DNA from 2 places in the Acidovorax sp. 107 genome. Region 1 is predicted to be linked to the other one. Evidence: predicted binding sites of a transcription regulator. Region 1 holds the regulator's gene; the other holds the start of a gene.
What was found. The regulator FliA, encoded in region 1, starts transcription of late flagellar genes. The targets are predictions, from matches to a motif close to CTAAAGTTTNNNNNNNNNNNGCCGNTA.
Positions count from the first base shown of each region.

Region 2: C8C99_RS13625 (FlxA-like family protein) is a predicted target of FliA. The motif match lies at 2,162-2,188, and genes of this name have one in related genera.

Region 1 covers NZ_QBTZ01000001.1:2,586,330-2,601,119, reverse strand. The annotation lists gene flgA (flagellar basal body P-ring formation chaperone FlgA) at 272-994, shown strand; gene flgM (flagellar biosynthesis anti-sigma factor FlgM) at 1,089-1,409, shown strand; gene C8C99_RS12170 (hypothetical protein) at 1,452-1,826, shown strand; gene C8C99_RS12165 (RNA polymerase sigma factor FliA) at 1,941-2,657, opposite strand; gene C8C99_RS12160 (hypothetical protein) at 2,775-3,572, opposite strand; gene flhF (flagellar biosynthesis protein FlhF) at 3,565-5,061, opposite strand; gene flhA (flagellar biosynthesis protein FlhA) at 5,058-7,139, opposite strand; gene C8C99_RS12145 (flagellar biosynthesis protein FlhB) at 7,136-8,290, opposite strand; gene C8C99_RS12140 (protein phosphatase CheZ) at 8,514-9,131, opposite strand; gene cheY (chemotaxis response regulator CheY) at 9,136-9,522, opposite strand; gene motB (flagellar motor protein MotB) at 9,595-10,527, opposite strand; gene motA (flagellar motor stator protein MotA) at 10,570-11,430, opposite strand; gene C8C99_RS12120 (flagellin) at 11,706-13,271, opposite strand; gene C8C99_RS12115 (flagellin) at 13,596-14,790, shown strand, end outside.
Region 2 covers NZ_QBTZ01000001.1:2,903,818-2,918,607, forward strand. The annotation lists gene C8C99_RS13610 (aldo/keto reductase) at 1-493, opposite strand, end outside; gene C8C99_RS13615 (YdeI family protein) at 559-1,161, opposite strand; gene C8C99_RS13620 (RNA polymerase sigma factor) at 1,230-2,060, opposite strand; gene C8C99_RS13625 (FlxA-like family protein) at 2,196-2,549, shown strand; gene C8C99_RS13630 (flavin-dependent oxidoreductase) at 2,673-3,989, shown strand; gene C8C99_RS13635 (ATP-dependent Clp protease proteolytic subunit) at 4,133-4,732, shown strand; gene C8C99_RS13640 (Gfo/Idh/MocA family oxidoreductase) at 4,812-5,765, opposite strand; gene C8C99_RS13645 (class III extradiol dioxygenase subunit beta) at 5,790-6,656, opposite strand; gene ligA (protocatechuate 4,5-dioxygenase subunit alpha) at 6,659-7,099, opposite strand; gene C8C99_RS13655 (amidohydrolase family protein) at 7,104-8,048, opposite strand; gene C8C99_RS13660 (tripartite tricarboxylate transporter substrate binding protein) at 8,071-9,069, opposite strand; gene ligK (4-carboxy-4-hydroxy-2-oxoadipate aldolase/oxaloacetate decarboxylase) at 9,240-9,923, opposite strand; gene C8C99_RS13670 (amidohydrolase family protein) at 9,925-10,959, opposite strand; gene C8C99_RS13675 (substrate-binding domain-containing protein) at 10,995-11,687, opposite strand; gene C8C99_RS13680 (LysR substrate-binding domain-containing protein) at 11,851-12,816, shown strand; gene C8C99_RS13685 (NAD(P)-dependent oxidoreductase) at 12,942-13,856, opposite strand; gene C8C99_RS13690 (tripartite tricarboxylate transporter substrate binding protein) at 13,918-14,790, opposite strand, start outside.

The DNA.
Region 1 (14,790 bases):
GCGTTGCTCGATTATGGAAACCGCGCCTTTTTTCTAAAGCGCGAAGAACTGGCAAATGGATGCGCAGTTCCGGGTTTTGCGCATGGGCCATCTGCCTATAGTTCCAGGGGTGAAATGGCCCCTGCCTTCCGTAGCGCACCGTGCGCGGGCAGCCTGGCCAGCCGATGCCCAGGAGGCTCCCATGACCATCCGCTCCTTTTTCTCTCCTGCCAACCATGGCGCCGCGCTGCGCAGCACCACCCGGTCGTTGCTGGCTGTGCATGCCCGCGCCATGTTGCGTCGGTTGTGCCTGGTGGGCGCCGTGGCTGGGGCCGCGCTGGGCACTGGTGGTGCTGTACACGCCCAGTCGGCGGCAGACCCCGCGGCAGATCTGGGCCCACTCACCCAGCGCTGGCTGGACGATGCGATGTCCCGCAACCCGTCCTCTGCACTGCCTTTGCGTATGGAAGTAAGTGTTGGCTCACTGGATTCGCGCCTGCGGCTGGCGCCCTGCGCGCGCGTTGAACCTTATCTCCCCGTGGGTGCCCGCCTGTGGGGCCGCACACGCCTGGGGCTGCGCTGCGTGGAGGGCGCCACCGCATGGAATGTGTTTTTGCCAGTGACCATCAAGGCGTTTGGCCCGGCCTGGGTACTGACCAACAATGTGGCACCGGGTGCCGTGCTGACGGCCAATGACGCCACCGAGGCCGAGGTAGACTGGGCGGCCGATGCCTCTCCTGTCATGGCCAATCCCGACCTGTGGGTGGGCCAGACCGCTGCCCGCCAGCTGGTGGCAGGGCAGGCGGTGCGCCAGGCCATGGTGCGAGCCCCTCTGCTGTTCAAGGCCGGCGCACAGGTGAAGGTGGTGGCTCAGGGGCCGGGTTATGCGGTCAGTTCAGCGGGTCAGGCACTGACCGCAGGCTCTTCCGGGCAGACTGTGCGCGTTCGCATGGAGAATGGGCGCATAGTAAGTGGAACTGTGAATGATTCTGGGACAGTGGACGTCACTCTGTGATGACGCCCTGGCAATAAATGGCTAAAGTCCGGGCCAAATGGGTCGAAAACATTGCTACTGATGCCCCACATCCAACGGGGTGGTGGAGAGAGCGATGAAGATAGGTCAAACACCGGAACTGCCGGGCGGGTTGCCGCCGACGGGGCTTGCCAAGCAAGCCAAGGCCCCAGCAAGCGCTGCTGAAGGCGCCGCCAAAGACGCGCTCGTTGCGTCATCCGCCGGTGTGCCTGTCACTGTTTCTACCGCTGCCCGGGCGCTCAGCCCTTCCACCCGCAGCACGGCTGATTTTGATGCGGGCAAGGTCAAGGCCGTGCGCGCTGCCATCGAAAAGGGCGAATTTTCGGTGGATGCCGAAGCCATCGCCGACAAGCTGTTGTCCAACGCCCAGGAGATCCTGTCCCGCTCGCGGGGCTGATCGGCGTTTTGCTCCCCGGCGCAATCCATCGCACAATGCGCCATGTCTCTGGAAGAATCCCTCTCGGCTGTTGAGCAGCTGATCGAACAAGTCTCGACCGCACTCCTGGCGGCAGACCCTACCTCCCTGGAAAAACACAGTACGGCCTTGCGTGATGCAGCGGCCGATTTTTCGCGCGCTCTGGAGCAAGCGGCCGCGCGTGGCATGCCTCTGCCGGCGTCGCTGCAAAAGCGCGCGGATGCTATCCGCACCATGCTGGCCCTGCATCGTGAAAGCCTGGCCCGGCTTGCCGCCAGCACCGACCGCCAGGCCGCCGGCCTGCTGCCTCCGTCCAATGCAGCGTCTACCTACGGTGATGGCCTGGGCACGCGTGGTGCTGCGCCGGGCGTCGCGCGCATCTACCGCTCAGCGGGCTGAGCGCGCCTCATTTCTCAAAAGGGTTTTGTGGCCGGGGGCCACATGCGACACCCTAGGAGCCTGGTTGGCACACGCCACGGCCCTCGCGGCGCCCGGCGTGGTTGGCGTACGCGCTCAGTGCGCGCGCATCTTGGCCCGCAGCCGGGCGATGGACTGGCTGTGTAGCTGGCACACGCGCGACTCGGTGACGCCGAGCACGGCGGCGATCTCCTTGAGGTTCATGTCATGTTCGTAGTACATGCCCATGATGTGCTGCTCGCGCTCTGGCAAGGTTTTGATGGCGTTCACCAGCGATATCTTGAGCCGCTGGTCGCGCAGCAACTCCACCGGGTCGGCCGCGCTGTCGGCAACGTGGCGGTCCAGAAAACCGTCCTCGTCGTCGTTGCCATGCGTCATGTCTTCCAGGTACACCAGCTGGGTACCCCGCACCTTGCCCAGCAGATTCTGGTAGTCCGCCAGGCCCATGCCCATTTCGCCCGCTATCTCTGACTCCAGCGGGCTGCGGCCCAGCTTTTGCTCCAGCCGGTGTACGGCATGTTCAATGTCTTTCTGGCTCTTGCGCGAGCTGCGGCTCATCCAGTCACCCTCGCGCAGCTCGTCGAGCATGGCGCCCCGGATGCGCTGGGTGGCAAAGGTTTCAAACTGCACGCCCTGGGCGACTTCGTAGCGGGACAGTGCTTCGGCCAGGCCCATCATGCCGACCTGGATCAAGTCGTCCAGCTCGACGTTGGGAGGCAGCTTGGCGATCATGTGGTGCGCAATCCTCCGCACCAGCGGTACATGCTGGCGGATCATGGCATCGCGATCAAGCTGGCCTTTGGCGGTGTACATAGAGAGGGTGTTATGCACTGGTAGGGCGGGTAGGCAATCTTGTTCTCAAGCCGCAGGAGGGGCCATCGGAGTGCTTCGGGTCAACGTGGGTACGTAGAGATGCATCACAGGCGCTGGTCAATGGCTCCGCACAAAATGCGCAGGCATGCCTGCCAGGTTGCTGGTGGGCAGGGCAGCCAGCGCTCCGTTCATAGTGCCCGCATTTTCCAGCAGTTGCAAGGCTAGGCGCTGCAGCTCCTGGGGGTTCTGCGTGGCAATGGTGGTGGTCCGTATGGGGCCGCCCAGATGGCGCTCGGCACAGGCCTGCAGCGTCATCAACTGGGACTGGGCCTTGCGGCGTTCGGCGGCCGTGTTGCTGTGCAACAAAGCCGCCACCATGCACGGCAACCCGGTGTGCAGGGCAATCTGCTTGAGGCTCTTGTAGCTGGTCATCACGCCCGCTGCCCCACTGCCCATGACCACCAGTGGCACCGTGGCCGTGTGGGTGAGCAAAGGCCCCAGGGTGGAGGCGGGGGCGTGAATCACCATCAGGCCATAGGTTCTGAAGTAGGGCAGCAGGCTCTCCATGGGCGAGCGTGTGTCGCCGCTTGCCTTGCGGCTCAGATGCTGCAGCCCCTTGGCCGCCGGAATCACGGCGAGCGAAGAGGCCGTGGCGCCCAGGTTGAGGCTGGCACCGTCATTCCATGTGGCATGTTGCAGCAGGTGCAGCAGCCCGGGGCTGTCGTCGGATTCCTGCGCCGTTCCGTCAAGCACCACCACCGGATAGCCCAGCCGCTGCAGGCTCGCACAGATCTGCCACAGCGTTTCCAGTCCATTCGCCGTGTTGCCCTGGCTGGCGACCGCCAGCAACCGAAGCTCCGCCTGCGGAGTGAGGCTGTGCAGGCTGGCGGCCTGGTGAAAACCCAGATCAAGCATCGACCAGCCCCCCCTCCGTCACCGTGTCGGGAGAGTGCGAGAAAAAGAAGTTCAGGTCCGTGGCCTTGGGATCGAACGCCGACTTGGCCGGCGCACGCATGGACGCGCTGATGAGCTGGTGCGCGTTAGCACGTTCCCAGTCCTCGGGTACGCGCTGGCCGTTGGTCACGCCGCGCAGCACCATCTGGTGGCGGATCAGTGCATCGATGGCGGGGCCCAGCTTCACGGCTTCGTCCACCTTGGACAGGATGGCTTGCTGCGATCCGTCGGTCTTGAAGGCGGTTAGCACGTCGTCCAGCGTGTCGCCATGGCAGCCCGCATTGAGCACCAGCAGACGGTTCACGTTGGGCAGGTCCAGCACGTCCAGCATGTCGCGCTTGCGCGGGTCGCGGGGTGCCACACCGGTGGTGTCGATCAGTACCATCTTCTTGCCGCTGAGCAGGCCCAGCAGGTCTTGCAAGGCTGCGCGGTCGTGCGCCAGGTGGGCCACGATGCCCAGCATGCGGCCATAGGTGCGCAACTGGTCGTGGGCGCCCACGCGGTAGGTGTCGAGTGTGATCAGGCCCACGCTACCAGGGCCGTGGATGCGTGCGCACATCGCTGCCAGCTTGGCGGTGGTGGTGGTCTTGCCCACACCGGTGGAGCCGACCATGGCGAAGATGCCACCCTGTTCGTAGAGGGGTGGATCGGTCTGGTCGGTCTTGAGGTTGCGCTCCAGCACCTCCATCAGCCAGCGCACCGATTCGCCGGCCGACAAGTCTTCCGGCATGCGTTCGAGCACGGCACGGGCCAGCGACGGGGAGTACCCGGCACGGATCATCTTGAGCATCAGGTTGGACTGGATCGGGTTCTGGCGCGCTTGACCCAGCCAGGCCAGCGTGTTGAATCGGTCCTCGATCAGTTCCTTCATCGCATGCAGTTCGTTCATCACGCTCTGCTGGTTGTTCGACTGGATCAGGTGGGCGCTGGGGGCCTCTTGCCGACGGCGCGGCGGCTCGGGCGGGATGTCCATCGGGATGGTGCGCAGCGGGTTGTGGCGTGCCACGGAAGGCGCGGGCATGCGCTCGCGTTCGGGCTCCTGGTCGCGGCTGCGTTCAGACAGTGTCTGGGGCTCCGACGGGCCGTTCAGTGCCTCGTGGCGGCGGCGCAGCATGCGTTCGCGCACATAGTCCTGGAACGACAGCGTGCTCATGGCCAGCTGTTCGGTGTCTTCCTCGACCGGGTTGCGGCCCAGGCCCGACGCCGCTGCCGGCTGGCTGGCGCGTTGTAGGGCGCTGCGCCCGGTGCTGGGCGCCAGCAGGGGCGCGTTGGAAGAGGCCATGGGCGCACCACCGTCCAGGGCAGACAGTGTGTCCTCGGCCGTGGCCACCACTTCGACGCCGTTGGCCGTGGGGCGGTTGGACAGGATCAGCGTGCCGTCGCCAAAGGCCATGCGCGCCTTGGCCAGAGCCTCCCGGGAGGTGGGGGCGGTAAAGCGTTTGATGTTCATGCTGATGCACCTTTAAGGATCGGCCCAATACGGATGGTGTGGGTCTCTGGAATTTCACTGTGTGCCAGCACCTGCAGGCGGGGCGCTACGCGGCGCACCAGGCGGGAGATGGCATTGCGGATCTGGTCGGGAACCAGCAGGCAGGCGGGCAGGCCCATCTCTTCCTGCTTGAGGGCCACTTCGGCGGCCTTCTGTGTGAGGATGTCGGCCACGCCCGGGTCCAGCGCGGGCCCGGCGGTGTTGCCCAGGGCTTGCACCAGCAGGCGCTCCAGGCCGGGCTCGATGGCAATGACGTTGAGCTCGCGGGTGGGGCCGTAGATCTGTTGCACGATGGCGGGCGAGAGCGCGATGCGCACGCGGCGGGCAAGCTCGACGGGGTCCGAGACGCCACCGGCATGCTCGGCCAGCGTTTCGATGATGGTGCGGATATCGCGGATGTGCACAGACTCTTCCAGCAGCAGCTGGAGGACTTTCTGGAACGTTGCGATGGAGACCATTTTTGGAACCACTTCTTCGATGAGCTTGGGGGCCAGCTTGGCCACGTGTTCCACCAGCTGCTGCGTTTCGGTGCGGCTGAGGAGCTTGGCGGCTTGCACTTGCATCAAGTGTGACAAATGGGTGGCCATCACGGTTTCGGAATCAACGACGGTAAAACCCGCCATTTGTGCGGCTTCCTTTTGCCGGTCGTCGATCCAGTGTGCTGGCAGACCAAAGGCGGGGTCGGTGGTGGCCGTGCCGATCAGTGGTGTGGTGATGCCGCCGGGGTTGATGGCCAGGAACATGCCCGGGAAGGCCTCGCCTTCGCCCACCACCACGCCACGCAGCGTGATGCGGTAACCGCTGGGCTTGAGTTCGAGGTTGTCGCGCACGTGCACGGCAGGGGGAAGGAAGCCCACTTCTTGCGCAAACTTGCGGCGCACGCCCTTGATGCGGGTGAGCAGATCGCCCTGGCGGCTCTTGTCCACCAGGCTGATGAGGCGGTAGCCCAGCTCCAGGCCCAGCAGGTCCACGGGCTGCAGGTCGTCCCACGTGGCCTCGCCATCGGTGACGGGTGGGGGTGGAGCTTCGACCACGGGCGGCACCTTCTGCCGTTCGTACAGCACCCAGGCGCCGTAGCCCAGCAGGCCGCCCATGGTCAGGAACACGACATGCGGCATGCCGGGGATCAGGCCCAGCAGGATCAGGATGCCGGCCGTGACACCCAGCACGCGGGGCGACATGAACAGCTGCTGCACGATCTGGCGGCCCATGTCATGGTCCTTGCCCACGCGCGAGATCACCATGGCAGCCGCCACCGAGATCAGCAGGCCCGGAATCTGCGCCACCAGCGCATCGCCAATGGCCAGCAGGATGTAGCTGTCTGCGGCTTGCTTGGCCGACAGGTCGTGCTGCAACACACCAATGGCAAAGCCGCCAATGATGTTGATGAGCAGGATCAGGATGCCCGCGACGGCGTCGCCGCGCACGAACTTGGAGGCGCCGTCCATGGAGCCGAAGAAGTTGGCTTCTTCTGCCACTTCTGCGCGACGACGCTTGGCTTCTTTTTCGTCGATCAGGCCGGCGTTCAGGTCGGCGTCCACCGCCATCTGCTTGCCGGGCATGGCGTCCAGGGTGAAGCGGGCCGACACTTCGGCAATGCGCTCCGCGCCCTTGGTGATCACCACGAAGTTGATCACCACGAGGATCGCAAACACGATCAGACCAACGGCGAAGTTGCCGCCGATCAGGAAGTGGCCGAAAGCCTCGATCACTGCACCCGCTGCACCCGGGCCCTGGTGGCCTTCGAGCAGCACCACACGCGTAGAGGCCACGTTCAGCGACAGGCGCATCAGCGTGGTCAGCAGCAGCACCGAAGGGAAGGCCGCGAAGTCCAGCGGACGCAGCATGTACGCCGCCACCATCATCACCATCAGCGCGACGGCAATATTGAGCGTGAAGAAGGCATCCAGCAGCCAGGGCGGGATGGGCAGCACCATCAACGCCAGAATCGCCACCACCAGCAGCGGTGCCGACAGGCCCTGCAGGGCGCTGGCGTTGGTGCCCGCCCATTGCTGCAAAGACTTTACGGAGGTGTTCATACGGCAGCACCTTGCACCGTGGTGCGGTTCAGCGGATCGAGTTCAGGCGGCACGAAAGGCTCCACCAGGCTGTCGGGCATGCGGCCTTCGCCACGCAGCGCGGCCTTCAGGCGGTACACATAGGCGAGCACCTGGGCCACGGCGGTGTAGAGCGTGGCGGGGATGGCCTGGTCCAGTTCGGCATGGGCATACAGTGCGCGGGCCAGCATGGGTGACTGCAGCACGGGCACGTTGTGCTCCTTGGCCACGTCACGGATCTTCATGGCGATGAGGTCGGTGCCGCGCGAGATGACCTGGGGCGCGCTCATGGTCTTCTCGTCGTACTTGAGGGCCACCGCATAGTGGGTGGGGTTCATCACCACAAAATCGGCCTTGGGCACGGCGCCCACGCTGGCGCGATCGGCGATCTCGCGCTGCTTCTGGCGGATGCGGCCCTTGGTGTGGGGGTTGCCGTCCGACTCCTTGTGCTCCTGCTTGACTTCCTCGTGCGACATCTTCAGTCGCTCCTTGAAGAAGTACGCCTGCAAGGGCACGTCCACCAGCGCCGCCAGGAACACGACGAGCAGCAACAGGCTCATGCCCGAGGTCAGCCAGTCGGCAATCTGGCGAATGGCCATGGGTGAGGGCTGCAGCACCAGCATGGCGACGGTTTCGATGCTGTTGCCCAGGAACTTCCAGGCCACATAGGTCAGGATGGCTGTCATCAGCACCATCTTGGCCACGTTGGCCATCTGCTGCTTGGAAAACAGGTTGGCCAGCCCGGAGATCGGGTTGAGGCGGCTGAACTGCGGCGTGATGGGCTTGGCGCTGAGGATCCAGCCACCGGCCCCGATGGCGCTGATCAGCGCCGCGGCACTGGTCAGCGCGGCAAACACCGTGCTGGCGATCACGCCCACGATGACCATGTCCTGCAGCCGGGAGAGCATGGTGCCCGGTGCCATCACGGTGGCGGCATTGAACGCCAACTGCTGGCTCATGGCCCACTGCAGGCGGTCCATCAGTTGGGGGGCCAGCAGCAGCATGCACGCGGCGCCCGCACCCAGGATGGCCAGGTGCGACAGGTCGCGCGAGCGCGCCCCTTGGCCGTCTTCGCGCGCTTTTTGCAGCTTGCGCTCTGACGCGGGGAGGCTTTTTTCTTGGCTGGATTCCATGGTGGCATGACGGCTGGTGTCATGCCATTGTCGTGAGCGACCTGGAAATCTAAAGGCTGATAAGGGGGCTGCAGCCCCCTCTTTTCGGTAGTGCCCGGGGTGCTTTCAGTGGAGGGGCTTCACCTGGGCTGCACCTTATACCCTCACCCTGGTACTTCAAAAATGATAGCGCTCCGCGCATGCTGCACTAGCACTTGAAGCCAAAAATGCCGAAATTTCAGGGTCAGAAGCCCAAGCTGGCCAGCAAATCGTCCACCTGGGACTGGTCGGTGACCACGTCGGGGGTGTTCTCCGGGTCCACGACGGGGCCTTGCAGATGCGCAGCGCGAGCGGGTTCGGTGGCGACCTGGGCGTTGGGAGGGGCCGTCTGGATGAGCAATTGCACCAGCTGCTCTTCGATGGTGGCCGCCAGATTCACCACGCGCGCAATCACCTGGCCGGTGAGGTCGTGAAAATCCTGCGCCATCATGATTTCCGTGAGGTGCGTGTCTGCCTCTTTGGTCACGCGCTCCACGTCGGTCAGGAAGTTGAAGATCTCGCCCTTGGCCACGGCAGCCACCGGGTCGGCCACCAGGGAGGTGACAACCCGCCGCGTTTCCGTCGCGATGTAGTCGTGCTGGGCCTTGGCCTGTTCGACGCGGTTGAGCACCTTTTCGGCGGCTTCCCCGGTCAAGCGCGCGATGTAGGACAGTCGGCTCTGGGCGTCCGGCAACTCGCCCATTGAGCCGCGCAGCTTGTCGGCATAACCCAGTTCGTTGAGGGAATCGTGAAGCTGGCGCGTCAGCAGGCCGATTTTGTGGTGAACATCGGCAGGCTGGCTGTTGTCCGGTGTGTCGTCCATGGTGTCATAGCCCCATCTTCTTCAGAATCAAGGTCACCTTCTCTTCCAGAGTCGCCTTGGTGAAGGGTTTGACGATGTAACCCGCTGCGCCGCCCTGCGCGGCGGCAACGATATCTTCCTTGCGGGCTTCGGCAGTCACCATCAGGACGGGCAGGTGTTTGAGCTTGTCGTCCTTCTTGATCTCGGCCAGCAGCTGGAAGCCGTTCATGTTGGGCATGTTGATGTCGGTCACCACAAAGTCAAACTTGCTGTTGCGCAGCTTGTTGAGTGCAGCGACGCCGTCTTCGGCTTCATCGGCGTCAGCAAACCCGCTCTCTTTGAGCAGATTGCGAACGATGCGTCGCATGGTGGAGAAGTCGTCAACGATCAAAAAACGAAGGGCTGTGGTCACTTGGGACCCTTTCAGTCGAGATTTACTGTAAGCATTGTCATAGGCGGCAGGTTTGGTGACAAGTCGTAACCGTTACCTGCTTGGGGGGGGATTTTCCCGCTTTTCCGTCAACAGTTCTGTAGACGTGATTTCGGGGATCCCTTTGCCCATGAGCCGTTCTTCGGCCTCGCGGGTCAACACCGTGATGGTGATGCGCCGGTTGGAGGGAGAGCGTGGGTTCTTGGGATCCAGCAGATCACTGGCGGCCAAGCCCACCACGCGGCCCAGTTTAGCGTCTGGCATGCCGGCAGACACCAGCTCCCGCCGCGAGGCGTTGGCGCGGTCTGCCGAGAGCTCCCAGTTGCTGTAACCCTTTTCGCTGTTGCCATAGGGCACGGCGTCGGTGTGGCCAGCGAGGCTGATGCGGTTTTCGACGCCCCCCAGGGCGGCGCCGATTTCACGCAGGATGTCCCGCATGTAGGGTTTTACCAACGCACTGCCGCTGTCGAACATGGGGCGGTTCTGGTCGTCGATGATCTGGATCTGCAGGCCGTCGGGCGTGATGTCGATGCGAATCTGCGATTTGTACTCGTTCAGGCGCGGGTTTTCAGTGATCAGTGCATCGATCTTGGCCTCCAGGGCCTTGATGCGTTCCTGGTCCTGCCTGGCGCGTTCTGCCCGCGCTGCATCGATGCTCATGCGGCGCTGCTTGGCCTCTTCCACGTCGGAGCGGCGCACCTGACCATGCACCTTGGCCAGATCGTTGCCACCACCCGGAATCACGCTGGAGCTGTTGCCGGCACCATCCCCGCCCGTCATCGCCACCTTGAGCGGTGACGAAAAATAGGCGGCAATGCCCTGCAGCTCGCCCTTGGCTGTGGACCCCAGCAGCCACATCAGCAGGAAGAACGCCATCATGGCCGTCACGAAGTCGGCGTACGCGATCTTCCAGGCACCGCCATGCACCGCATGGCCGCCTTTCTTGATGCGCTTGATGATGATGGGCTGGAGTTTCTTTTCTGCCATGGTGCTGGGGCGTGGCGAGGCGGGTGTGCTGGCTGCGAAGGCTTACTTTTTGCCCTTCACATGCCCTTCCAGTTCCGTGAAGCTGGGGCGAACGTTGGAGAAGAGCACCTTGCGGCCAAACTCAATGGCCGTGGCGGGGTTGTACCCCTGCATGCTGGCCAACAGGGTGGACTTGATGCATTGCAGCTCCTTGGCGGCGTCCTCGGTCTTTTGCTCGACCAGACCGCCCAGGGGTTCCACCACACCGTAGGCCAGCAAAATGCCCAGGAACGTGCCCACCAGCGCCGAACCGATCATGCCCCCCAGCACCGAAGGCGGCTGGCCCACCGAGCCCATGGTGTTCACCACCCCCAGCACGGCGGCCACGATACCGAAGGCGGGCAGGGCGCCCGCCAGGCGCGCGAGGGCCGCGACGGGGGCATGGGCCTCCTGGTGGTGGGTGTCGATCTCGCTGTCCATCAGCGCCTCGATCTCGTGGGAGTTGAGGTTGCCCGACACCATCATGCGCAGGTAGTCGGTGGTGAACTCGATCACATGGTGGTCGCTACCCACCGTGGGGTATTTCTTGAAGATCTCGGATTCGTGGGGCGCTTCGACATCCTTTTCAATCGCCATCAGCCCCTCCTTGCGGGCTTTCTGCAGGATGTCATAGAGCATGGCCATCAGCTCCATATAGCGCTCCTTGGTGTACTTGGAGCCCTTGAGCGCCATCGGAAGGGCCGCCAGGGTGGCCTTGATCACCTTGGGCTGGTTGTTCACCACAAACGCACCCAGGGCGCCACCCAGGATGGTGACGATCTCAAAGGGCAGTGCCTTGAGAATCACGCTGATATTGCCCCCGTGCATGATGTAAACACCGAAGATGCAGCCGAGGCAGACGACGTAACCGATGATGACGAACATGCTGTGTGCGGTATGAGATACGGCTAATGGAGAGGCGCTGCCGACAGTGCGCCTGCAGAAGGAACATCAGGGCGCGAGCGCATTGTTCTTAAATGTATCGGATTGCAGTAGCCGGGGCCAAGGACCGAATGACTGTAGGGGCTCGACAGTTCACTCATGCTAGCGCATGGCACGGGCAGGTGGTTCAAAAAAAAGAGGCCAAATTGGCCTCTTATGCTCTGTGGGTGGGCTATGGCTGCTCATTTGTTTGAGGCGCCGGCTTGTCCACTTGGCGCTTAACCCTTCAAAAGTGCCAATACGCCCTGGGGAATCTGATTGGCCTGGGCGACCATTGCGGTGCCGGCCTGTTGCAGGATCTGGGCACGCGACAGGTTGGCAGTTTCAGCGGCAAAGTCGGCGTCCTGGATGCGTCCACGCGCTGCCGACATGTTCTCCGACGACACGTTCAGGTTGGCGATGGCCGTTTCGAAGCGCGCCTGCAAGGCGCCATAGTTGGCGCGTTGCCCGCTGATGGCTGCGATGGCTGAATCCACGATGGCGAGCGTGCGGTTGGCGCCATCCACAGTGCTGACGTCCATGTTTTGCACGGTCTGGATCTGGCTGCCTGCGGCGGTCGCGATATCAAGAAAGCCCCCGCCTGCAGCAGCACCAGCGGCATCGATTGCGCTGAAGGATTTTGACGAGTCGAGTGTGATCTGGCCGGTAACTACCAGTGCGGTGCCTGGGACGGTGGCGGCGCCGCCGTTTCCTGCAATCCCCGCGCCTGCGCCCCCAATCAACGCACCCCCCGCAGCATCCGTGATATCGATGGTGTTGGCCGCCAGCGAGTCATTGGCGATCTTGATGTCATTGCCCGCTGCATTGGTCAGCACTAGGCCCGTTCCGCCGTCATTCACCCGGGCAACGACGCCAGTTTTGGCCGCCGCGTCGTTGAATGCCTTGGCGGCGTCGCTCAAACCATCGTTGTTGATCGGGCTACCCACGGTGAAGGAAATGGTGACCGCCTGCGCATCACCGTTGTCCGAGGCGAGCTTGAGGGTGTAGGAGGTGGCGGCAGTCAGGCCCGACAGGCCAATTTCCGTGCGCGCGCTGGCACTCACCCCGGTTTTTTCGGTTTGTGCATTGACCAGCGCCGCCGTATCCTTGGCCGAAGCGCCGGCAGGGTAGGGGATGGCGACGCTGCCATACGCGCCATTGACAGTCAGTGTGCTGCCGGTAATGGCGGACGCTCCGATGACACCTTGTGCGACTACTGCGTTGGGCGTGCTGCCCAGCGTCAAATCGCCGGCACCACCCGTCGTGGTGGCCGCTGTGCCTCCAATGCGGTAGTTGCCGTAGGCGTTGGTGCTGAAATTCGAAGAAGTGGCTGTAATGGTCTGGTTGGCATTGGCACCGACCTGGAATGCCGCGCTGGTGAACGAGCCGTCCAGTAGCTTGCGACCATTGAACTCTGTGGTTTTGGCAATGCGGTCCAATTCGGAAGTGAGCTGGTTCACTTCGGCATTCAGCGCCTGGCGGTCAGAAGCCGAATTGGTGGCGTTGGCTGATTGCACCGACAATTCACGAATGCGCTGCAGAATGTTGCCAGCGCCGCCCAGTGCACCTTCTGCCACCTGTGCGAGCGATATGCCGTCATTGGCATTGCGGGCGGCTTGATTCATGCCGCGAATCTGGGTGGTGAAGCGTTCCGAGATCGCGAGGCCCGCGGCGTCGTCTTTGGCGCTGTTGATGCGCAGGCCAGAAGACAAGCGCTGAATGGAAGTGCTCAGAGACGCTTGGCTCATGCTCAAGTTGCGCTGGGCAGTCAGGGAGCTGACGTTGGTGTTGATAGTGGCTGCCATGGATATGCTCCTTAAAGGCTTTGAAAACCAAATCTGCGCCGGTAGAAGCCCCACCGTCCGGCAGACAAGACGGGAACGATGGGTGAATTGTGAAAGTCCGATGCCCAGCGCAGTGGCGGGATAAAGAGCACAAAAACCCCGTAACTTGTGCGTTCCGCCCTAAAGTTTTCTCGCCAGCAACCGAAAACATTTGCAACGGGACGTAATTGACCCGCCGTTCTACAGAAGCCAGGCTGGCGCTGTGAACCGTATAGCCGGGTGCCTTGCCTGGCACCAGGTTGGCGGCAACGCCATATTCAGTCAGTTCTTTTCAGGAGATTTGCCATGGCAGCTACCATCAACACCAACGTCGCTTCTTTGACGGCCCAGCGCAACTTGGGCATGAGCCAAGCGTCGCTCAACACTTCCATTCAGCGTTTGTCTTCTGGCCTGCGCATCAACAGCGCCAAAGACGACGCTGCTGGCTTGGCCATCTCGGAGCGCTTCACCTCGCAAATCCGTGGTCTGAACCAGGCTGTACGCAATGCGAACGACGGTATCTCTTTGGCGCAAACTGCTGAAGGCGCGCTCGCATCTTCCGGCAACATCCTGCAACGTGTTCGTGAACTGGCAGTGCAGTCGGCCAACGCCACCAACTCGGCTTCTGACCGCCAGGCGCTGAATGCCGAAGTGAACCAGCTCACTTCCGAGCTGGACCGTATTGCCAAAACCACCGACTTCAACGGTCGCAAGCTGCTGGATGGTTCGTTCACCAGCGCAGCTTTCCAGGTCGGCGCCAATGCCAACCAGACCATCACTGCAACCTCTTCCAACTTCAGCACCAGCGCTTACGGCAACTACCGCGTGGGTGCCACGGCTGCAACCACCACGGGTGGCGCTGGCGATCTGACGCTGGGCAGCACCGCCGGTGCTGTAGTGGCTCAGGGTGATGTGGGCGCCTCCGCAATCACTGGCGGTACCCTGGACGTAAACGGCGCTTATGGCAGCCAGCAAATCACTTACGCTGCAGCCGCGTCGGCAAAAGATGTGGCGGCGCTGGTCAACGCACAAACTGAAAAGACCGGCGTCAGCGCTACGGCACGCACGGAAATCGGTCTGGGCGGTTTGACTGCTGGATCGTCTTACACGCTCAAGGTGGCGTCGGATAACGCTACGGGCCAAGCCGTGACGATCTCGTTCACCGTGGGCGCGCAACTCAATAATGACGGCCTGAGCGACGCTGCCAAGGCATTTAACGACGCCGCTGCCAAAACGGGCGTGACAGCGCGTGTCAATGACGCTGGGGATGGCTTGGTGTTGACCAACGCCGCTGGTAACGACGTCAAGATCGTCAACGATTCGGTAGCTGCCAACACGATTGACGTTACCAATGCAGATGGCACTGCGTTGGCTGGCGGTGCTGGTGCAGGTATTGCTGGTGCAGCAGGTGCGGGCGCGTTCGGTACAGACGACCTCGTGGCCACCGGTCAGATTACTCTCGATTCGTCGAAGTCGTTCAGTGCAGTGGACTCAGCCGGCG
Region 2 (14,790 bases), 320 kb from region 1:
GCAAGGTGGCGGCCGACACCTCCGACAGGCCGATGCTGCGGATCTTGCCCGCGCGCACCAGATCGGCCAGTGCGCCCACGCTGTCTTCGATGGGCACCTTCTTGTCCCAGCGGTGCAGGTAATACAGGTCAATCACATCGGTCTGCAGGCGGCGCAGGCTGTCTTCGCAGGTCTGGCGCAGCGTGGCGGGGCGGCCATCGATCACGCGCACCAGCTTGCCGTCGCCGTTCACATCAACACCCTGCATGCCACATTTGCTGGCCAGGGTGAAACGGCTGCGTTGCTGCTTGAGCACACGGCCCACCAGGGTTTCGTTGGCGCCAAAGCCATAGAGCGTGGCGGTGTCGAACAACGTCACGCCCGCATCCAGCGCGGCCAGCAGCACGCGCTCGCCCTGCTCGGCAGACACCGGTGCGCCATAGGCGTGCGAGAGGTTCATGCAGCCCAGGCCAATAGCCGAGACGGAGAAAGGTCCCAAGGTTCTTTGTTGCATGCCGCGAGCTTACGGCAAGCGCGGCAACCGACCGGGTGGCTCGGGCTTGGGTGGAGGCGTGGAGCCTAGGCAGCCAGTGGCCGCTTCGCCCACAACTCGATCCGCTCACCCGCTGCGCAGGCGGCCACCAACTGCGCAAACCGCGCCTCCCGGGTCGCATCGCGTTTGGCGGAGGTCACCCAGTGCAGCATCACCTTGCGGTAGCTGGGCGGTGTGGATTCCTGAAAGTACCGCCACGCGGCTTTGTTGCGCTGGAACGCACGCTGCAGCGCCACCGGCAGCTCGGCCACTCCCGCCTGTTCGTGCGAGTAGATGGCCGACTTGTCGGCCTTGCGGTGCGCAAAGGCGGCCAGCCCCGCAGGCGTCATGCGGCCCGCCGCCTGCAACTGCTCCACCTTCGCGATGTTGACCGCACTCCAGATCGACGACGGCTTGCGCGGCGTGAAACGGATCGAGTACGTGTGCTCGTCAATACGCCGCCGAATGCCATCGATCCAGCCAAAGCACAGGGCTTCGTCCACCGACTCCGACCAGCCCATGCTGGGGCGGCCCGAGCCCACTTTGTGAAAACCCACCAGCAACTCAGGCGCGCTGGCCGCATGGCGCTCCAGCCACTGGCGAAACGCCTGCGGCGTGGCGAAGAAGGTGGGGGTGGTCTGGGAGGCCATGGTGTTGCGAACGTCCTTCCTGCGTGCTGCCGGGCGGGCTGGCTATTGCTGCTGTGCCGGTGGGTCGGCTAGGCCACCAAGACGTCTTGCGCAAGCTCGGCGCAGGGCCCCAGGGGCAACACGCACAGTGTCACGCTGTCGAGCGTGAGCACCAAGCCCAGTTGCCCGCCCACCTGCACCACCCCACCCACCGTGGCCGGTGCGCGCGAGGCACGCGATGGCACGGATTGCACGGAGCGCTGCATCGCCATCGCACTCACGGGCGGCTGGCGCAGCAGGGCCCACAGGGCCTGCGGGTCCCGAAATTGCAGCGACTGCAGATAAAGACGCAGCACCGCAGGGTCGCCGTCACTGGGTTCATCGCGCCCATCACCGTGGCGGGCCTGCGTTTGGGACTGCGCTTCGGCCTGCCGCAGGCGCTGCAATGCGCGGCGCAATTGCTGGCGGCTGGCCGTTTCCGTCCGGCCGGTGGCCTGCGCCAGCTCGGCATGGCTGGCATCGAACACCGCATGCAGCAGCACTGCGGCGCCCTCCATAGGCGTCACGCACGCCGCCAGCCGCCGCAATGCGAGCGTGGCTTGCTGCGCCAGCGCGGCATCGGCCTCTGCCGAGGGCGCGACCGAACCGGCAACATCGCCAAGCGCAATCTGCGTGGCTTCGGTCAGCCATTGGGCCATCCACTGGCGCCGCCGCAGGCGGTCGATGGCCAGGTTGCGCACCACCGTCAACAGCCACGCCTGGGCCGCATTGAGCGCCGGGGCCTGGGCCTCCAGCGCACGCACGTAGGCGTCTTGCACGGCGTCCTCGGCCTCGGCCGGACCCAGCAGGCGCGTGGCGGCGCGCAGCAGGGTGCTGCGGCTGGCGTTCACCAGCGCCATCAGATGTTCATCGTTCTGCATCGGGGCATGGTGCCACAGGCTGCGGCAAGCCGCACATCGCCAGACCATGGCTCGCATAGGTTGGCGGCGCTCAGTTCAAGAGCCCGCTTTGCGAGCGGACCGTCAACTTTCCCTGCGCCTTGCCGATATCCAGGGATGCAAGTTGGCAGCACCACCTCCTCCCCCGTCAAACCTTCTTCCTCCAGCGGCAGCAGCGACATCGCCAAGCTGCAAAAGCAGCTGCGTGAACTGACGGAGGAACTCAAGGGCGTGGTCAGTTCCGACATGGACGCCAAGGCCAAACAAGAGAAGGCCAAGCTGCTGCAGGCGCAGATCCAGATGGTGCAAGCCCAGATTACGGCGATACAGCGCGCGCAACAGCAAGAGCAGCAACTGTCCCAGGTGGCGAAGGCCGAAGAGGCGGCGGCCAATGCCGCGCAGCAAAAGAAGACCCAGGCGGCAAAGACTTCATCTTCTGGCCTGGGCAATAACGTCGATACCTACGCCTGAGCAGTAGGGCTTGGGGAGAAGGCTGCCAACCTGCAGCACACCGCCCCCGGCATGCGTCCGGCGCCCCATGGGCCTGCGGCGTCCGCGACAAGCTCCACCCGCCATTGCATGGACAATCTCGGCATGTCTGGCGCACCTACTACTTCACACCCTTCTTCCGCCCACCCCGTACTGATCGCCGGGGGTGGCATTGGTGGCATGGCCACCGCCCTCACCCTGCACCAGATCGGCGTGCCCTGCATCGTCTTTGAGACGGTGCCGGAACTGCAGCCGCTGGGCGTGGGCATCAACCTGCAGCCCAACGCCGTGCGCGAGCTGCACGACCTGGGGTTTGGCAACGACGTGCTGGACACCATTGGCCTGCAGGCGCGCGAATGGGCGCTGGTGGGCCGCAACGGGAACGAGGTGTATGCCGAGCCGCGCGGCCTGGAGGCGGGCTACCACTGGCCGCAGTATTCGGTGCACCGGGGTCAGCTGCAGATGATGCTGTACCACGCCGTCAAAGCCCGCCTGGGCGACAACGCCGTGCAGCTGGGGCAACGTGTAGTGGGCTACCGGCAGGATGCGAATGGCGTCACCGCCATCGTCGAGACACGCGACGGCGAGAAGCGTGAAGTAGCGGGCTCGCTGCTGATTGCGGCCGACGGCCTGCACTCGGCCGTGCGGGCGCAGATGCACCCCACGCAGCCCCCCATCCAGTGGGGTGGCGCCATCATGTGGCGGGGCACCACGCCGGGGGTGCCGGTGCGCACGGGTGCTTCGTTTGTGGGCGTGGGCTCGCTGCGACACCGCGTGGTGTTCTACCCCATCACGCCGCCGGACCCGGCCACAGGCCTGGCCACCATCAACTGGATTGCCGAGATCACGGTGGACAACCAGGGCGGCTGGCAGCACGGCGACTGGAACCGGCGCGTTGCGCTGGAGGAGTTCGCTCACCACTTTGACGGCTGGAACTACAGCTGGCTGGACGTGCCCGCCATGCTGCGCGGCGCCAAAGACATTTTTGAATACCCCATGATCGACCGCGACCCCGTGCCCACCTGGGTGGACGGCCGCGTGGCGCTGCTGGGCGATGCGGCGCATGTGATGTACCCCGTGGGCTCCAACGGAGCCAGCCAGGCCATCGTGGATGCGCGCGTGCTTGGCGCGCAGCTGATTGCGCACGGCGTGGGCCCGCAGGCGCTGCGCGCCTACGACGACAAGCTGTGCAAGGACATCTCGGCGCTGGTGCTGCGCAACCGGGGCTCTGGGCCCTTTGGCCTGCTGGGGCTGGTGGACGAGCGCTGCGGCGGGGTGTTCGACCACATCGACGACGTGCTGCCGCGTGAGGAGCGCAAGGGTTTCATGGCCCGGTACAAAGCGGCGGCGGGGTTTGCCATCGAGACGCTGAATGCAGCGCCGCCCACCATTGCACCGGGGCAGCGCGTGGCGGTGGGCTGAACAGTCCAAAGCAAAGCAGCACCGGGCGGACCAGTCGGTCCGCCATCCATCGCATGCCGAGCGCGCAAGCGCAGGGCCATGTCACGCCCGGCGTGTCTCGTTCGTCAAGGCAGTCCTGTCACTCTATTCAAAGACTTGGCCCCATGGACACGCCAGATACCCACACCCCACCCTCCACCCCTGGCGCCGAGCCGCGCACGTCGTACCTGGAAGAAAAGGCCTTCAAGGCGCGCACCCTGCTGGTCTTCGGCACCATCACCGACACGCTGGCCGCCGATGTGGCGCGGCGGCTGATTGCGCTGGATGCAGAGAGCGCCGAGCCCATCGACATGCTGGTGAGTTCGCCCGGCGGGCACCTGGAGTCGGGCGACACAATCCACGACCTGGTGCGCTTTATCGCTGCGCCGGTGAACATGATCGGCACCGGCTGGGTGGGCAGCGCGGCCACGCACCTGTACCTGGCGGCACCGCGCGAGCGGCGGTTCTGCCTGCCCAACACACGCTTTTTGATCCACCAGCCCAGTGGGGGCGCGGGCGGCCCGGCCAGCGACATCGCCATCCAGGCGCGCGAGATGGTGAAGGCGCGCGAGCGGATTGCAGGCACCATCGCCCGGCAGACAGGCAAACCGCTGGAGGTGGTGCTGGCCGACATCGAGCGGGACCGCTGGATGTCGGCCGAGGAGGCCGTGGACTACGGCCTGGTCTCGCGCGTCATCGAGAACAAAGCGGCACTCAAGGGATGAGGCCGTGCCGCTATTTACTATTAAATAGATAGCTATCAGCGCTTGATGGTCGGGCGGAAACGGCCTTTCTTACTTGAAATCAGCCCGCGTTGAGCTGCTGCTCCAGGTTGTGCAGCACCTGGTAGCACGGCAGCACCTGCGCCACGCTGGCGTTGGGCTCGCGGCCTTCCTTGATCGCGGCGAAGAACTCGCGGTCCTGCAGCTCGATGCCGTTCATCGACACATCGACCTGGCTCACGTCGATCTTCTCTTCCTTGCCGTTCACCAGATCGTCATAGCGGGCGATGTAGGTGGCGGTGTCGCCGATGTAGCGGAAGAAGGTGCCCAGCGGGCCGTCGTTGTTGAAGCTCAGGCTCAGCGTGCAGATCGCACCGTTGGCGGCCTGCAGCTGGATGCTCATGTCCATGGCAATGCCCAGATCCTTGTGGATGGGGCCCTGGATGGCGTTGGCTTTGACGATGGGGCTGCCGGCCTGGTAGGCGAACAGGTCCACCGTGTGGGCCGCGTGGTGCCACAGCAGGTGGTCCGTCCAGCTGCGGGCCTGGCCCAGCGCGTTCATGTTGGTGCGGCGGAAGAAGTAGGTCTGCACATCCATCTGCTGGATGTTGAACTCGCCTGCGGTGATCTTCTTGTGCACGTACTGGTGGCTGGGGTTGAAGCGGCGGGTGTGTCCGCACATGGCGACCAGGCCGGTCTGCTTTTGCAGGGCGACGACCTTCTCGCCATCGGCCAGGATGTCGCACAGCGGGATCTCGACCTGCACATGCTTGCCCGCTTCCAGGCAGGCGAGGGACTGGCTGGCGTGCATCTGCGTGGGCGTGCACAGGATCACGGCGTCCACTTCCTTGATGGCCAGGCTGTCGGCCAGGTCGGTGGTGACGTGTTTGATGCCGTACTTGTCGGCCACTTCCTGGGTCTTGGCCAGGTCGCGGCTGATGAGGGAGACGACTTCCACGCCGTCGATGTTCTTGATGCCGTCCAGGTGCTTGATGCCGAAGGCGCCTGCGCCTGCGAGTGCGACTTTGATGGTCATGGTGTGTGTCCTTTGGCGGGTTTTTTACGTGTTCTCAAGAATCAGGTGGCCCACGGCGGTGTTCGACGCGGGCACATGGTAGAAGCGGTGCGCCAGCTTCGGCGGCTTGCCTCCAGCCACATCGGCCATTGCGCCGCGCGCGATGAGCCACATCACCAGCTCGATGCCTTCGCTGCCCGCCTCGCGCACGTAGTCAATGTGCGGGATGCTGGCGGCGGCCTCGGGGTCGGCAATCAGCTTGTCGAGGAAGGCGTTGTCGAACTCCTTGTTGATGAGCCCCGCGCGCGGGCCCTGCAGCTGGTGGCTCATGCCGCCCGTGCCCCAGATGTGCACGTTCAGGTCCTCGTCGTAGCTCTCCACCGCCTTGCGGATCGCCTGGCCCAGGTTGTAGCAGCGGCGGCCGCTGGGCACGGGGTACTGCACCACGTTCACGGCAAACGGGATCACCGGGCAGGGCCATGCGCCCTTCACGGGGTCCTGCTCGCCAAACATCAGCGACAGGGGCACAGTCAAGCCGTGGTCCACGGCCATCTTGTTGACGATGGTGAGGTCAAAGTCCTGCTGGATGACCGACTGCGCAATGTGCGCGGCCAGGTCGGGGTGGCCGATGACCTTGGGCACGGGGCGCGGGCCAAAGCCCTCGTCGGCCACTTCGTAGTCGGCGGCGGTGCCGATGGCGAAGGTGGGGATCAGGTCCAGGCTGAAGGCGGTGGCGTGGTCGTTGTAGACCAGGAAGATCACATCCGGCTTGTTGTCCTTGACCCATTGCTTGCCAAACTCGTAGCCCGCGAACACGGGCTTCCAATAGTCTTCGTGGGTCTTGCCCAGGTCCATGGCCGCGCCAATGGCGGGCACATGCGATGTGAACACGGAGGCGGTGATTCTGGCCATCGTCAAATTCCTTTCTTGCCCGCGCTGCCCTGGGGCTGGCGGTGCGCCTGCGCGTCGCCGTCTTCGCCAATCACGCGGTTGCCGTTGGCCGACCGGCCACCGTTGATCATCATGTTGCGGTATTCCTCTTCGGTCATGCCGGTCATGCTGCCTGCCATCTGCTGAAAGCTCTTGCCGTCGGTGGAGCCGATCTTGGCCAGAAAGTAGATGTTGCCGCCCAGGCGAATGCACCAGTTCAGGTCGCGCGCCAGCACGGCCTGCTTCTGCTCTTCGGTCATCGCCCATTCGTCCAGGTAGGCGCGTTCATCGGCCTTGAAGCGCGCGCGGTTCTCGGCCTTCATCAGGCTCATGCAGAACTGGTTGAGCCAGTAGCCCTTGCGGCTTTGCTCGGCGTCGAAGATGGTCGTGCCGGGCACGTCCAGGTAGGGTTTGTCGAGTGGCATGGCATCAGCCTTTCTTTGTCACTTCTTCAGGCCAATACAGGCGCATGGGGTTGTCCACCAGCAGCTTCTGCTGCAGCTCAGCCGTGGGCGCGATGTGCGGTATGAAGTCCACCAGCAGGCCGTCGTCGGGCATGTGGTCCTTGAGGTTGGGGTGCGGCCAGTCGGTGCCCCACAGCACGCGATCGGGGAATTCTGCAACCACCTTGCGGGCAAAGGGCACCACGTCCTGGTACGCGTTCTGCTCACCGTTCAACGCCTTGGGGCCGGTCACGGAGAGGCGCTCGGGGCAGCTCACCTTGCTCCACACATTGGGGTGCTGGCGCATGAACTTAAGGAACAGCGCGAACTCTTCGCTGTCCACACCCTTGCTCACATCGGGGCGGCCCATGTGGTCCACCACCACGGTGGTGGGCAGGGCGGTGAAGAAGTCCCACAGCTCGGGCAGGTCCACCGCCTCGAAGTAGATGACCACATGCCAGCCCAGCTTGGCGATGCGCGCGGCAATCTCCATCAGCTCGTCCTTGGGCGTGAAGTCCACCAGGCGCTTGACGAAGTTGAAGCGCACACCGCGCACACCAGCGTCGTGCATGGCCTGCAGCTCCTGGTCGGTGACCGAGCGCTTGACGGTGGCCACGCCACGCGCCTTGCCGCCGGAGTGCACCAGCGCATCGACCATGGCGCGGTTGTCCGCACCGTGGCAGGTGGCCTGCACGACCACGTTGCGCGCAAAGCCCAGGTGGTCGCGCAGCGCAAACAGCTCGTGCTTGCTCGCGTTGCACGGGGTGTACTTGCGCTCGGGCGCGTACGGAAATTCAGCACCAGGGCCAAACACGTGGCAGTGCGCGTCCACGGCGCCCGCAGGCAGCTGGAATTGGGGCTTGGCAGGGCCGGCATACCAGTCAAGCCAGCCGGAGGTTTTGGTGAAATCACCGGAAGTCGGTTTGGACATCTTGGTTCTCGCAGGGTTCGGGTCAATCGGGTTTGATGTTGGCTTCACGCACCAGTTTTTCGTAGCGTTGGCGATCGGAACGAATCAATGCCGCAAACTGGTCGGCCCCGCCCGGCAGCACCTCGCCACCGACGGCCGCCATGCGGTCGCGCACTTCCTTGGTCTGGAGCGCCTTTTGCACTTCAGCGTGCAGCTTGGCGACGATGGGCTTGGGGGTGGCCGCCGGTGCGACCAGGCCGTACCAGACCGAGGCCTCAAAGCCCGGGAAGCCAGACTCGGCAATGGTCGGTGCGTCAGGGAACACAGCGGTGCGTTTGGCGCTCAGCACGGCCAGCACTTTCAGGCGGCCACTCTTCACGTGGGGCTGGGCCTCGAGGGCGTTCACGGCCACCAAGGGCAACTGGCCGCCGATCACGTCGGTCAGCGCCTGAGATCCGCCCCGGTAGGGGATGTGCAGCAACGAGACGCCGGCAGCGCGCTTGAAGAACTCGATCGCCATGTGGGGGGTGGACCCATTGCCGGGGCTCGCAAAGGAAATGCTGCCGGGCCCGGCCTTGGCAGCGGCAATCAGCGACTTGATGTCGCTGTAGGGTGCGTTGATATTGGCGGCAATCACCACCGGCACGCGGCCGACCAGCGCCACCGGGACCAGGTCCTTTTCCGCATCGAACGGCATCGGTTGGTAGAGCGCCATGTTGGCCGCCAGCGCGTTGGCCGCCATCAGCAGGGTGTACCCATCGGGTGGCGACTCAATGACGTATTTGACGGCAATGTTGGTGCCCGCGCCAGGCTTGTTGTCCACCACAAACGGCTGCCCCAGGCTGGCCTGCAATGCCTGCCCTACCGACCGCGCCACAGCGTCCACGGCGCCGCCCGCCGAGTAGCCGACGACGATCTTGACCGGTTTGGAAGGGAAGTCTTGCGCGCGGGCCGCCAGGGGCACCGCCCCAGCCGCCACCAGGGACGAGACAGCCAGCGTGCCCAGCAAGCGACGCGAGATCAGAGCGAATGGAGCGAGCATGGAAGTGGGCCTGTGCAATGGAAGGGATGGAGCAAACAGACGACAAGGACCAACGAGAACCTCAAGGGACGAGGCAACTGGAACCTGGGAGGCATCTGAGCGCTTCATTTTTGATAGCTGCCAGCGCTTTAAGAATAAGCACCAGAAGCCAAAAATACTTGAAAGTCTTGTCAATCGATGTACTTGAGGCCTGCCTTCTCCAGGCCGGGGCGCATGTTGTACATATCGAGGCCCAGCACGCCGCTGGCGAGCTTGGCGCGCTTTTCGCCTTCAAAGCTCTCGCGCTTTTGCGCGGCGGCCAGCGTCTCGGCCGCGCGGGCGGCGGGCACACACACCACACCATCGTCGTCGGCCACGATCACGTCGCCCGGAGTGACCAGCGCACCGGCGCACACCACGGGGATGTTGACCGAGCCCAGCGTGGCCTTGATGGTGCCCTTGCTGCTGATCGCTTTGCTCCACACGGGGAAGTTCATCTCCTGCAGCGTCTTCACGTCGCGCACACCGGCGTCGATGATGAGGGCGCGCGCGCCACGGGCCTGGAAGGATGTGGCCAGCAGGTCGCCAAAGTAGCCGTCGGTGCACTCCGAGGTGACGGCCGCCACCACGATGTCGCCGGGCTGGATCTGCTCGGCCGCCACATGCATCATCCAGTTGTCGCCGGGCTGCAGCAGCACGGTGACGGCGGTGCCGCTGACCTGCTGGCCGCTGTAGATGGGGCGCATATAGGGCTTGAGCAGGCCCACGCGGCCCATGGCCTCGTGCACGGTGGCCGAGCCGAGGGCGGCCAGGCCGTCGGCCGCTGCGCGATCAGCGCGGGTGATGTTGCGGTAGACAACGCCAAGTTCAAACATGTCAGAGCCCCTTTGCCTTCAGGCGTGAATCGAGTCGGGAGAACACGCGGCGCGTGTTGGCTTCGTAGATCTGGTGCTTGTCGTCGGCACTCAAGATGGTGGAGGCCTCGATGTAGCGCTTGGTGTCGTCGTAGTAGTTGCCGGTGGTGGGGTCGATGCCGCGCACGGCGCCGATCATCTCGCTGGCAAACAGCACGTTCTTCACCGGGATCACGGTGTTCAGCAGGTCGATGCCGGGCTGGTGGTACACGCAGGTGTCGAAGAACACGTTGTTCATCAGGTGCGTGTCCAGCAAGGGCTTCTTCATCTCTTGTGCCAGTCCACGGAACCGGCCCCAGTGGTAGGGCACTGCGCCGCCGCCGTGCGGGATCAGGAACTTGAGCGTGGGGAAGTCCTTGAACAGATCGCCCTGGATGAGCTGCATGAAAGCCGTGGTGTCGGCATTCAGGTAGTGCGCACCGGTGGTGTGGAAGCACGCATTGCAGCTGGTGCTCACGTGGATCATGGCGGGCAGGTCGTACTCCACCATCTTTTCGTAGATGGGGTACCAGTGCTTGTCGGTCAGTGGTGGGCTGGTCCAGTGGCCGCCCGAGGGGTCGGGGTTCAGGTTGATGCCCACGGCGCCGTATTCATGCACGCACTTTTCCAGTTCGGGGATGCAGGTGGCCGGGTCCACGCCGGGCGACTGCGGCAGCATGGCCACGGGCACGAAGTGGTCGGGGAACAGCGTGGAGACGCGGTAGCACAGCTCGTTGCAGATGGCGGCCCAGGTGCTCGACACATTGAAGTCGCCAATGTGGTGGGCCATGAAGCTGGCGCGCGGGCTGAACAGCGTGATGTCGCTGCCGCGCTCTTTCATCAGCTTGAGCTGGTTGGTCTCGATGGACTCGCGCAGCTCGTCGTCGCTGATGTGCAGATCCGCCACTTTGGGCATGGCCGCCGGGTCTTTGATGCCGGCGATCTGCGCATTGCGCCAGTTCTCCAGCGCCTTGGGGGCCGTGGTGTAGTGGCCGTGGCAGTCGATGATGAGGCTCATTGTGGGGTGCTCCTGGAAGGTGTTCTGGTGATCGGTCAGGCGGGGGTCATACCCTGTTTCTGCTTGGCTTCAGCCGCAGCAGGAGAGGCCAGGTAGGCCAGCAGCGAATGCGCGGCATCCACCTGTTGCGAATGCACGCCAACGCCTGCGGAAAACGTAGTGGTGATCTGGATGGCCGATGGCAGCGGGCCCACGATCTGGATGCCCTGCACGTGGAGTAACTCGCTCAATTGCTGAAAGCCCAGCGCCACTTCGCCCTTGGCCACCAGCGAGCCCACGGGCACGCCAGGGGGCGCCTGCACCATGCGCGGCGCAATCTGCTCGGCAATGCCCCAGCGCTCGAACAGTTTGCTCAGCGCTACGCCGCTGGGGCCGGTGGACAGGCTGATGCTGGGCGCGGCCAGCACGGCATCGCGCACTGCGCCTTCGCTCGACAGGTCGGGCAGCGGCGCGCCTGCAGGCACGGCCACAGCCACGCCCGAGTGCACCCAGTCCACCTTGCTGCCGGGTACCAAGTGGCCCGCAGCCATGAGCTTGTCGATGGCATCGGAGGCGAGGATGACGACATCGAAGGCCTCACCGGCCGCCACACGCTTGGCGGCGTCCACACCGCCCACCGACTCGACGGCGGCCTGCGTGCCCGACTGCTGTGCAAAGCCGGCCACGAGGTCGGCCAGCACCTGGCGCGTGGCCATGGAAGAAATGCCTCGGATCACTGGCTGCGTCATGCGTTATCTCCTGCCGGGCTGCAGGTGGCCCAGGCGGTGCGTGCAGTTGTATACATGCCGCCGATTGTGGGCAGCGGCGGCCCAAACATGAAGGCGGCACCGGCACTACCAGATATATCATTCCGTGATCGTTGACCTACAGCTATAGCAGAGAGCCTTGCCCATGGACCTGAAGCAGATCGAATACTTTGTGCGGGTGGCCGAGCTGGGCAGCTTTACCCGCGCCTCGGTGGTGCTGGACATCGCCCAGCCTGCGCTGAGCCGCCAGGTGCGCCTGCTGGAGGTGGAGCTGCGCCAGAACCTGCTGGTGCGCAACGGCCGGGGCGCCACGCCCACCGAGGCGGGCAAGCTGCTGCTGGAGCACGGGCGCGGCATCCTGCACCAGGTGGAGCGCGCGCGGGAAGAGCTGGGCCGCGTGCGCGGTGCGCTGGCCGGGCGCGTGGCCATTGGCCTGCCGCCCAGCATTGCCAAGGTGCTGACGGTGCCGCTGACGCGCGCCTTCCGGGTGAAGATGCCGGACGCGGCGCTGGCCATCAGCGAGGGGCTGTCGGTGGCCATGCGCGAATCGCTGACCACCGGGCTGCTCGACATTGCACTCCTCTACAACACCACGCCCGCGCCGGGCATCGAGACCACCGCGCTGCTGGAGGAAGACCTGTTTCTGGTGCAGCGCCGCGCCGGGGGCCAGAGCGAGGCGGAGGCCGACGCCCTGGCCCGCACGCCCCTGCCGCTGGACGAGCTGCCGCGCTTTCCGCTGATCATCCCCACACGCCCCAACTCCATCCGCATGCTGGTCGAATCCGAACTCGCCGCACGCGGCAAACGCCCGCAGATCAGCCTGGAGATCGACGGCGTGGCCGCCATCCTGGACCTGGTGGCCGATGGCGCGGGCTGCGCCGTGTTGCCCATGAATGCAGTCACCACCTCGGGCAAGGCCGAAGTGTTCAGCACCCGACCCATCCACGGCGCGGGCAGCGATGGGGAGAGCGAGGGCGAAGACGGCAACACCCGTCTGCGCAGCAAGCTGTTCATGGCCGTGAGCTCGCAGCGCCCCGCCACGCTCACGCAGCAGGCGATGGCGGAGTTGATTCGGACGACGCTGCAGGCGTTGTATAGAAGCCCCCCCTGAGGCGCTACGCGCCTTCCCCCCCAGGGGGGACGACGCCATCACTGCGGGGCGGCCCTTGCTCGGCGTCCATGATCTACGGCCGCGCCAGTTTTATAGGGCAGCGCCCCATCAAAGGGGTCGAGGCGTCAACCCGCATCAGCTGGAGATGACAAACTGCCTAGCACCCGGTCCGCATAGTCCTGCCAGCGCGCGTCCTTGGGCAGGCCTTGAAACACGCCTTCGCGGGCCAGGTCGGCCACCCACTGCTGCTTGGCGGCGACGGCGGAGGCCATCAGCGGTTCCATGCCGGCCTCGTGCACCGTCTGGGCGGACTCGCGCATTTCCTCGGCGCGGCGCTGGCCGTGTTGCACCACGCGGCTGAAGAAGTAGCGGCCTTGTTCGTGCCAGTCGATGGACGGGAAGGTTTCGGCCAGCGTGGGCAGCACATGCTCTTCCACGCCGTATCGGCGGGCTGTGGCGTAGCTCTCGATGACCAACGCCTCCAGCCCTTTGATCATGATGCTGCGGCACATCTTGATGGCGCTGGCCACGCCCAGTTGCTCGCTCACCGGTTGGGCATCCATGCCCCAGCTGGTCAGCACCGCGGCCAGTGCGGCAGCTTGCGCGCCGCCCAGCAGCATGGGCACGCGGATGCCGTAGGGCGGCACCGAGGTCATCACGCCCGCCTCGACATAGTGCGCGCCCCGCGCCTCGATGAGCACCGCGGCCTGCCGCTTGGTGCCGGGCGATGCAGAGTTGAGGTCCAGGAAAACGGTGCCGGGGCGGATGTGCTGCGCAGCCTCCTGCGCCACGGCCAGCGTGTTCGACGCGGTGACCGCCGAGATGATGCAGTCGCAGCGCGCACACAGCGCCTGCATCGCATCCACCGCCACCACACCCGCCTGCGCGGCGTGCTTCTGCTGGGCGTCGCGGTGCGCGGGGTCGGCCAATTTCAGGTCCCACGCAGCGACGGAGGCCACGCCACGCTGGACGCGCAAGCCCGCACTGAAGATCTTGCCCACCTCGCCATAGCCCACGAGGCCGATGTGTGTGATGTTCATTCGATGTTCCTTCCTGCCCCTGCACCACCGCTGGCAACGCTGGCGCGCAGCGGGGTGGTACTCACTGACGCGCGATCTTGGCCTTGGCGATCACATCGCCCCAGCGGCGCACATCGGCCGCCAGGTGCTCGCCCAGCTGCGCGGGGGTACTGCCCTGGGCATTGAGGTTCAGCTCCAGCAGGCGCTTTTTCACATCGGGCTGGGCCAGTGCCGCCTGCACTTCGCGCGAGAGGCGCTCCACCACCGCCGGGGGCGTCTTGGCAGGAACGGCCAGGCCGTTCCACGACGTGACGTTGAAGCCCGCGAGCGGTCCGCCACTCTCGCGCACCGTGGGCACATCGGGCAGCTGCGGCGCCCGCTGCGCGCCCATCACGGCCAGCGGCCGCAGGGCCTTGGCGCCGATCTGCGGCATGAGTCCGCCCAGGATGTCGATCATCACGTCGATCTCGCCACCCCGCAGCGCCGTGATGATCGGCGGCGTGCCGTTGAAGGGCACCACCTGCGCGTCGATGCCCGCCGTCACCTTGAACAGCTCGGCCGCCAGGTTCTGTGTGGTGCCGATCTGCGGGGTGCCGATGTTGAGCTGGCCGGGGTGGGCGCGCGCATACGTGAGCAAGTCGGCCAGCGTGCGAAAGCGCCCACCTTCCTTCACCACCACGGCCAGATCGAACGTGGCCAGCAGGGAAACGGGCGCAAAGTCCTTGAGCGTGTCAAAAGGCAGCGACTGGAACAGCGCCGCACTCACCGCTGTGCCGCTGCTCACCAGCAGCAGCGTGTGCCCATCAGGCTCGGCCCGCGCCACCACATCGCCTGCCACCACGCCACCGGCGCTGGGCTTGTTTTCGATGACCACGCTTTGCCCTAGCGGGCCAGCAATCTTTTGGCCCACCGTGCGCGCCGTGATGTCGGCCGCGCCGCCCGCCGCATTGGGCAC